Regions from separate parts of the Paraclostridium bifermentans genome, predicted to be linked through region 2. Evidence: riboswitches for the same ligand, from Rfam matches in the RefSeq annotation. Region 2 holds a riboswitch; each other region holds the start of a gene.

What was found. A riboswitch is a leader RNA that binds a small molecule or an ion and turns the genes downstream of it on or off. The one in region 2 is predicted to bind thiamine pyrophosphate.
Region 1: it holds a riboswitch for thiamine pyrophosphate, as region 2 does, so the genes downstream of both, thiD (bifunctional hydroxymethylpyrimidine kinase/phosphomethylpyrimidine kinase) here and thiS (sulfur carrier protein ThiS) in region 2, are expected to answer to the same signal.
Region 3: it holds a riboswitch for thiamine pyrophosphate, as region 2 does, so the genes downstream of both, thiC (phosphomethylpyrimidine synthase ThiC) here and thiS (sulfur carrier protein ThiS) in region 2, are expected to answer to the same signal.

The regions. Positions count from the first base shown of each region.
Region 1 is NZ_CP079737.1:1,010,993-1,014,282, forward strand. Features, by position in the region: gene KXZ80_RS04870 (dicarboxylate/amino acid:cation symporter) at 1-1,172, shown strand, start outside; TPP riboswitch at 1,227-1,329, shown strand; gene thiD (bifunctional hydroxymethylpyrimidine kinase/phosphomethylpyrimidine kinase) at 1,420-2,223, shown strand; gene thiM (hydroxyethylthiazole kinase) at 2,255-3,040, shown strand; gene tenA (thiaminase II) at 3,040-3,290, shown strand, end outside.
Region 2 is NZ_CP079737.1:531,672-534,961, forward strand. Features, by position in the region: gene KXZ80_RS02635 (30S ribosomal protein S1) at 1-793, shown strand, start outside; TPP riboswitch at 935-1,046, shown strand; gene thiS (sulfur carrier protein ThiS) at 1,156-1,350, shown strand; gene thiF (sulfur carrier protein ThiS adenylyltransferase ThiF) at 1,352-2,155, shown strand; gene KXZ80_RS02650 (thiazole synthase) at 2,168-2,944, shown strand; gene thiH (2-iminoacetate synthase ThiH) at 2,947-3,290, shown strand, end outside.
Region 3 is NZ_CP079737.1:1,955,868-1,959,157, reverse strand. Features, by position in the region: gene purF (amidophosphoribosyltransferase) at 1-423, opposite strand, end outside; gene thiC (phosphomethylpyrimidine synthase ThiC) at 425-1,738, opposite strand; TPP riboswitch at 1,857-1,961, opposite strand; gene KXZ80_RS09470 (protein adenylyltransferase SelO) at 2,173-3,290, shown strand, end outside.

The DNA of each region.
Region 1 (3,290 bases), 480 kb from region 2:
GTAGTTATATTAAAGATACAGTTTTATTAGGTGGAATTATAAATGTAATAGGAAATGGATTCACAAAAGCTATAAAAATGATGGTAGTGCCACTAGTATTTGTTTCATTGGTATGCGGTGTATCTGCTATGGAAGATATAAAGAAATTAGGTAGAATTGGATTTAAAACTATGGGATTCTATTTAATGACAACAGCTGTAGCTATTTGTATATCATTAGCTTTAGGAGTTTTATTAAAGCCAGGTGCAGGACTTGATTTAGGAACTGTAGCTAGCCAATCTACTACGATAGCAAAAAATCAGTCACTATCAGAAATAATATTAAATATGATACCATCAAACCCTATAGAGGCTTTTGCAAAAGGTGAAATGCTACAAATAATATTCTTTGCAATGCTTACTGGAGTATCAATAAGTTTAGTAGGAGAAAAGGCAAAACCTTTAAAAAAATTATTTGAGTGTGCAAATGAAGTTTGTATGAAAATGGTTAGTGTAATAATGATGTTTGCACCTTTTGGAGTATTTGCACTTATTACAAATACTTTCTCTACAGTAGGAGCAGATGCAATAGGATCATTAGTTAAATATATATTAGTTGTATTATTAGGGCTATTACTACATGTAGTAGTGGTTTATGGAGGATCGTTAAAAGTATTTACAAAAGTTAGTTTTATCGGATTTGTACGTAAATTTTCAAAAGTAGCTGCAGTTACTTTTTCAACTGCATCAAGTAATGCTTCTGTTCCAGTAAGTTTAGAGCTTATGGAAGAAATGGGAGTTAGTAAAAGTATACGTTCATTTACAATACCTATGGGAGCTACTATAAACATGGACGGAACAGCTATAATGCAAGGTGTAGCAGCTTTATTTATAGCACAAGTTTATGGAGTTCATTTAGGTATAAATGATATGTTAACAATAGTTTTAACAGCGACTTTAGCATCAGTTGGAACGGCAGGAGTTCCAGGTGTTGGTATGATAATGCTATCAATGGTGCTTCAATCAGTAGGACTTCCACTTGAAGGTATCGGACTTATAATGGGAGTAGAAAGAATTATAGATATGTTTAGAACTACAGTAAATGTTATGGGAGATAACACTTGTACACTTGTAGTTGCAAGTAGTGAAAAAGAGTTAGAAGTAACTAATATAGATGCGGCAGAAGTAGCGTAATAAATTTTTATTGACATATAAATTTAGTGAGCTATAATTAAACTGTAATCTAAAATGAATAGCTAGGGGTGCCCCAACGGCTGAGAGATGAATTTATTCATTAACCCTCAAACCTGATCTGGATAATACCAGCGTAGGAAAGCTTTACTAAATATACAAATGAAATTTATTTGCATAGTAAATTAAAAGCTATATTCCTACAGGAATATAGCTTTTTTTAATACAAAAATCAAGGGGGAAACATCTAATGGAAAAGTATAAATTGCCAACACTTACAATAGCAGGCTCAGATTCATCAGGAGGTGCAGGTATACAAGCAGACTTAAAGACATTTAGTGCTATAGGAACTTATGGAATGAGCGTAATAACAGCTATAACTGCTCAAAACACTTATGGAGTATTTTTAGTAGAAGATTTAAGCAAAGAAATAATACAAAAACAAATAGAGGTAGTATTTGATGACATACCACCTAAAGCAGTAAAAATAGGAATGGTATCTAGTCCAGAAATAATAAAGGCAATTGTTGAATCTTTAGATAAGTATAATCCAAAGTACTTAGTAGTAGATCCAGTAATGATATCTAAAAGTGGATATTCACTTTTAAAACCTGAGGCTAAAGACAATTTAATAAAATATCTTATACCTAAAGCATACATAATAACGCCAAATACATTAGAGGCTGAGGAAATAACAGGGATTAAAATTGACAATGTAGACGACATGAAATTAGTTGGGAAAAAAATATTAGAACTAGGGCCTAAATACGTGTTAATGAAAGGTGGACACTTAGACGGGGATGCAGTAGACGTTTTAATAGGCCAGGATACATTTGAAATTTATAAAAGTGAAAGATTAGATAGAAAAAATACTCATGGAACAGGATGCACTTTATCATCTGCAATAACTGCAAATTTAGCACTAGGATTTGATATAGTACAATCTGTTTCTAATGCAAAAGACTATATAACTAATGCTATAAGACATAGCTTTGATATAGGTGGAGGAGTAGGACCAGTACACCATTTTTATGAATTTGACTCAAATAAATAGATATAAGCATTTAAAAGGGAGAGATGAAATTATGTTTGAATTATTAAATAAAGTTAAAGAAATTAACCCATTAGTACTTCATTATACTAACGAAGTTACAATTAATGATTGTGCAAATATAACTTTAGCGATAGGTGCAAGTCCACTGATGAGTTATTCTTATGAAGAAGCAGAAGAGATAATACCTATTGCAAGTTCTGTAGTAATAAATATTGGAACAATGAATTCCTCTCATAGAGAATTATTTATAAAGGCTGGGAAAATAGCAAATAAGCATAAAAAGCCAGTTATATTAGATCCAGTAGGGGTGTTTGCTACACCTTCAAGATCTTTGTTAGTGGAAACTTTATTAAACGAAGTAAAGTTTGACGTAATTAAAGGTAATGCAGCTGAAATTAAGTACATAGGTGGATTTAATGTAAAAGGAAAAGGTGTAGATTCATTTGACGATGATGAAAACATAGACGATATTATTAAGAAAGTTGCTAAAAAACTAGAATGTGTGGTAGTAGCTACTGGAAAAGTAGATGTAGTAACTGATGGCGATAAAATTATAAAAATACACAATGGAACTCCTAAATTAAAAGGAATAACAGGAACTGGATGTATGAGTGCTAGTTTAATAGGGAGTTATTTAGGAGCGAGTAATGAAATTTTAAATTCTGCAGCAATGGGTGTTCTTACAATGAGCTTATGTGGAGAATTAGTAGATATAGATAATATAGGAATAGGAAGCTTTAAAGTAAATTTAATGGACAATATATACAAATTAAATGAAGATGAGTTAAAAGAGTCTTCAAGGGTGGAGGTATTTTAATGAAATTTACAGATTGCTTATTTGAAGAAGTTAAAGACATATGGGAAAGTTATTTAAATCACCCATTTGTAAGAGAAATAGGAGAAGGAACTTTACCAAAAGATAAATTTAAAAGATATCTTATACAAGATTACTTATATTTAAAAGAATTTGCTAAAGTTTTTGCAATGGGAGTAATAAAAGCAGATACAGTTAAAGAAATGAAGTTTTTTAATAAAGCGGCTAAGGGGTCTATGGAAGATGAAACTGC
Region 2 (3,290 bases):
TGTAAACAACACAGCTGCATATGTAGGTCGTGATTTAGAAGTTTACATGATAGAAATGGATTTAAGAAGAAACAGAATAGTTGCATCTCATAGAGAAGTTGCTCATGAAAGAGTAGAAGCTGAAAAAGCAGCTAAGAGAGCACAAATGAAAGCTGATAGAGAAGCTGAAAGAGCTAGAGTTAAACAAGCTAAAGACGATTTATTTAACTCTCTTGAAGTAGGACAAAAAAGAACTGGTAAAGTAAGTAAAATAATGAACTATGGGGCATTCATAGATTTAGGTGGAATAGAAGGATTAGCACATATAAATGAATTAGCTTGGCATAGAGTAGAGTCAGTTGAAGATGTAGTAAAAGAAGGTCAAGAGGTAGATGTATATGTTATAAAAATAGACAAAGAAAATAAAAAAGTAGGACTAGCTATAAAAGACATAAACAATGATCCATGGAATTCTGTAAAAGAAGAAATGCAAGTTGGAGATATTGTTAATGTTAAAGTTTTAAAACTTATAGAAAGAGGAGCTTTTGTAGAAGTTAAACTTGGGGTAGAAGCATTCTTACCAATATCTCAATTAAGCGAAGATAGAGTTATGAAAGTATCTAATGTTGTTAATGTTGGAGACATAATAGATGTTATGATAATAGATATAAAAAATAAAGATAAGAGAATGGTTGTATCATTAAAAGAGGCTACAAAAGAACCTGAAGAAGATTACTCTGAATTTTTAGAAGTAGAAGAGTCATTAGGATCATTAGGAGATTTATTTAAAGATAAATTCAAAGATCTAAAATAGAATAGACGAGAAAAAATAGTATCTAGTATTAACTAGATACTATTTTTATTGTCATATTATAAAAGTATGTATAAAAATATAAGTATTAACTTTTTATTGAATATAAAAAAATACTATGATATACTCAACTTGTAAAAATGAATAGAAGGCTAGGGGAGCTATGATTGGATAGTTGAGAAGTAAAGCCAGAACTTTCAGACCCTAAAAACCTGATCAAGGTAATTCTTGCGTAGGGAAGCTTAATATAGTTAATAAGCATTATTTTTGATGTATATGAAAGCGTTCTCTGTAAAGAGGACGCTTTTTTTCGTAACGGACAAAGACGTTAAATCAAATAAAATTTTACACTTAAGGAGGAATATATGAAGGTAAATGGGAAAGAGATTTATTTAAAACCTGGTACTACGATTTTAAACTTACTAGAGGAATTAAAACTTAAAGTTGATAATGTTGTTGTAGAAGTTAATCTGGATATCATTGAAAATCATCAATATAGCTCATATATATTAAAGTCAGATGATATCGTAGAAGTTATAAGGTTTGTGGGAGGAGGTTAAAGTGAAATTATTTATAAATGAAGATTTAAAAATTTTAAATAAGAATGAAGTAAGTATTAATTTTATAAAAGATAGATTTAAAAAGAATGCAGATGTTGTTATTTTGAATGGATATCCTATTTCAGAAAATAAACTTTTGAAAGATGGAGATAGAGTTACATTAATAAAAAAAGGTGAAATTCCTACATTTGAGGAGTTAGAAAGTTTAATGGTGTCAAGGCATACTCCAAATATACATTCTAGTTTGAAAAAAGGTAAAATTGTTGTGTTGGGACTTGGAGGACTTGGTTCAAATATCGCTATATCACTTGCAAGAATAGGCGTTGGGCATCTAATATTAGCAGACTTTGATGTGGTTGAACCATCTAACTTAAATAGACAACAATACTTTATAAGTGATATAGGTAAGTATAAAACCGATGCAATTAAGAATCATATAAAAAATATAAATCCATTTATAAAAATAGATACTGTAAATAAAATTATAGATTCATCAAATATAAATGAATTTGAGGATGTAGATATTATAATGGAGGCATTTGATAATCCTAGATATAAAGCAGAAATCGCAAGTTTTATATTGAAAAACATGAAAGATAAATATCTTATTTCATCATCAGGGATGGCAGGTTTTTATGATTCCAACATAATAAAAACCAGAATGATAAAAGAGAGGTTTTTTATATGTGGAGATGGAGTTAATGAAGCAAAAGAAGGAGATGGCCTTATGGCACCTAGAGTATCCATATGTGCAAATCACATGGCCAACTTAGCAACAAAGATTTTAATAGAACACATAAAATAGAAGGGGGACAAAATGGATAAATTAGTATTAGGGGGACATGAATTTAACAGTAGACTGTTAATAGGAACAGGAAAGTATGGATCAAATGAAATTTTGCCAAAAGTTATAAAATCAAGTGAAAGTGAGCTTATAACAGTAGCTTTAAGAAGAGTTGATCTAGATAATGAAGATGAAAATATTATGAGTCATATTCCTAAAAATATGACTATACTACCAAATACATCAGGTGCAACAAATCATGTTGAAGCAGTTAGAATAGCTAGAATAGCTAGAAAAATGGGATGTGGAAATTTTATAAAAATAGAAGTAATAAGTGATTCTAAGTACCTATTACCAGATAACGAAGAAACTATAAAAGCTACTAAAATTTTAGCTGATGAAGGGTTTATAGTATTACCTTATATGACTCCAGATTTATATGCAGGAAAAAAACTTGTAGAAGCTGGAGCAGCAGCAGTTATGCCATTAGGAGCACCAATTGGATCCAATAGAGGCCTAAAGATGAAAGAAATGATAAAAATTATGATTGATGAAATAGATATACCTATAATTGTTGATGCTGGAATAGGTAAGCCTTCACAAGCCATGGAAGCTATGGAAATGGGAGCAGCAGCAATATTAGTAAATACTGCAATATCTAGTGCTCAAGATCCAGTAAAAATGGCAAATGCATTTAAATTAGCTGTAGAAGGTGGAAGAGAAGCGTATCTAGCTAAGGCTGGGAGAGTAACAAATTATGCAAATGCATCATCACCTTTAACAGGATTTTTAAGTGAGGTAGGTGTTTAATATTGAGTTTTTATAAATTTATAGATTCATATAAAAGTTTTGATGTAGATTCTTATTTGAAAAATGTAAAAGATGAAGATGTTTTAAGAAGTATAGAAAAGGATAGTTTAGATGAGTATGACTTATTAAACTTGTTATCAAAAACTGCAACTAAGTATCTTGAATTAATGGCTCAAAAGGCAAATGAAATAACAAATAGATATTTTGGAAAAACTATACTTTTATATACACCTATGTATATTTCAAATTTCTGTGTAAACAAATGTGTATACTGTGGTTACAATATAGAGTCTGATATAAAGAGAAAAAAATTAAATGTAGATGAGATATACAATGAAGGGTTAGC
Region 3 (3,290 bases), 1.4 Mb from region 2:
TACTTCTGAGTCAGATGTAGTATTAAAATTAAATTTTTTTAATTCATTTTTTAAGCTAAAAATGTTAGTAATATTTCCATTATGAGATAAAGCTATATTACAATTTGAATTATTATCAAAAATTGGTTGTGCGTTTAGGGTGTTAATTTCACCGAAAGTAGAATAACGAACATGCCCTATTCCTAAATATCCATTTAAGTTAGTTGGTATGTCACTAGAAAATACTTCATTAACCAATCCAACACCTTTATAACACTCGATTGATTCTTTATCCGAAAAAGCTACTCCACAACTATCTTGTCCTCGATGTTGAAGTGTAATAAGTGATGAGTACAAAGAAGAATGTAAATTAATTTTCTTAGTAGAAAAAAGACCGACAACTCCACATTCTTCTTTATATTTATCCATATTGTCAATTTGCATTTTAGTTATCAGCTCTTAATAAATTAATATCTTTTCCTTGCATTATCTTATTCATATTTCGCATGGAACACATTTTTCCACACATAGTGCAACTATCGTTATGCTCAGGAGTAGATTCTTTTCTATATCTTTTAGCTTTTTCAGGATCTATACAAAGGGCAAACATTTTATCCCAATCAAGTTCTTGTCTAGCTTTACTCATCTTATTATCCCAATCAATAGCACCAGGTATTTTTTTTGCTATATCACCAGAATGAGCAGCTATCTTAGTTGCTATTATACCTTCTTTAACATCATCTAAATTAGGGAGTCTTAAATGTTCTGATGGAGTAACGTAACATAAAAAATCAGCTCCAAAACTAGAAGCTAAAGCTCCTCCAATAGCACTTGTTATATGGTCATATCCTGGAGCAATATCTGTAACTATAGGACCTAATACATAAAATGGAGCACCATGACAAAGCTTTTTCTCAAGAATCATATTTGCTTGAATTTCATCTAAGGACATATGACCAGGACCTTCTATGATAACTTGAACATTTTGCTCCCAGGCTCTTAATGTTAACTCCCCTAAAATCATTAACTCTTTTATTTGACATGCATCAGATGCATCTTGTATAGAACCAGGTCTGCATGCATCTCCAAGACTTAAAGTTAAATCATACTCTTTACAAATTTCTAGTAAATCGTCAAAATATTCGAAGAAAGGATTTTCTTTATTGTTTAATTCCATCCATGCATACATTAAAGAGCCACCTCTTGAAACTATATTTGTAAGTCTTTTATTTCTTTTAAAAACAGAGGCAGTTTCTTTGTTTATACCAGCATGTATAGTTACAAAGTCAACTCCGTCTTTTGCATGTTTTATTACTACATCTAAAAATTCTTTAGCTGTGATATCTTTTAACTCTTTATCATAAAAACCAACAGCATCATAAATTGGAACAGTTCCAACCATAGCACTAGAATTAGAGATAAGTTTTTTTCTAAACTCTTCAGTTTTTCCAAAAGAGCTTAAATCCATTATAGCTTCAGCATTCATATCTAAAGCTAATTGAACTTTTTTCATTTCTTCGTCTATATCATAACAATCCTTAGATATGCCCAAGTTTACATTGATTTTGGTTCTTAAGTTCTTTCCAACACCTTCAGGGTTTAGAGACGTATGATTTTTATTAGCTGGAATAGCTATTTGTCCACTTGAAATTAAGTTTTTTAAAATTTCTATATCCATATTTTCTTTTTTAGCTACTATTTCCATTTCCTTTGTAATAATTCCTTTTTTAGCAGCATCCATTTGAGTTGTATAATTCATTTTTAAATCCCCTTTACTTTGTATTATTTTTAAAAAATAAAAAAGAAGCTTTACCATAAGATAAAGCTTCTTTACGAAATATTATAAAATAGACTAAAAAATATAGTCATAATCATAATCTTGAAGAAAATAACTTTCCTACGGTAGTTCTAACTACTTCAGGTTCAAAGGGTTAATGGTATAATCCATCTCTCAGCCAAAAGTGGCACCCCTAGTTAAATATATTTAATTTTAAATAATAATAAATTTGCAACTTCAAAATCATTATAGTCTTAAAAAATTACTATGTAAAGGTTTTTTTGAAACCTTTTAATTTATAAAAACATAAATTACATATTTTTAGTTTATTTAGAAAATTTAAAATATCTAATTTAAAACTGTAAATAAGGGTATCTTATATTTATAAAATTAATTATTTATAGTAAGGAGAAAAAATGGGAAATAATAAAAAAAATATAGAAACAGGATGGAATTTAAACAATAGTTACATGAATTTACCAGACTTTTTTTATAGTAAAATAAATTTAAATCCAGTGCCTTCACCGAGCTTAGTTATTCTAAATGATTCTTTAGCTAAATTTTTAGGATTAAATTCAGATAAACTTAAAAGTAAGGATGGAATAGAATTACTTTCAGGAAATAAAAAGATAGACGAGGGTGCTTTTATAGCTCAAGCATATGCAGGACATCAATTTGGGCATTTTACAATGCTAGGAGATGGGAGAGCATTGTTGATAGGAGAGCAAATAAATCCATCAGGAGATAGATTTGATATACAGCTTAAAGGATCTGGTAAAACACCTTACTCTAGGGGCGGAGATGGGAGAGCTGTTCTTGGGCCGATGCTTCGTGAATATATAATAAGTGAAGCTATGTATGGTCTTGGAGTTCCAACCACTCGAAGTCTAGCAGTAATAAAAACTGGAGAATCTGTGATTCGTGAAAATATAAAAAAAGGAGCAATTTTAACGCGTGTAGCTTCTAGTCATATTAGATTTGGAACATTTGAATATGCTCTAAATTATGGAGGTGTAAAGTCAGTTAAAGAGTTAGCTGATTATACAATCAATAGACATTACTCACATATAAAAGATGATAAAGATAAATACATTAACTTACTTAAAGAAGTAATAAATGCACACGCTAAACTTGTTGCAAAATGGCAAAGCATTGGATTTATCCATGGGGTTATGAATACTGACAATATGACTATAAGCGGAGAGAGCATTGACTATGGACCTTGTGCATTTATGGATAATTATAAGCCAGATACTGTTTTTAGTTCTATTGATAGATATGGAAGATACTCATATGAAAATCAACCAAATATGGCTGAATGGAATTTATGCAGATTTGCTGAAACGCTATTGCCATTAATAAGTGATGATAAAAATGATGCTATAAAAATTGCACAAGATGCTATTTCTGATTTCTCAGAAATTTATTATTTAAATTGGATTAAAAATATGAGATTTAAATTGGGATTATTTAATGAAGAATTACAAGATAAAGCATTGATAGAAGATTTACTTAGTATGATAGAAAAATATAG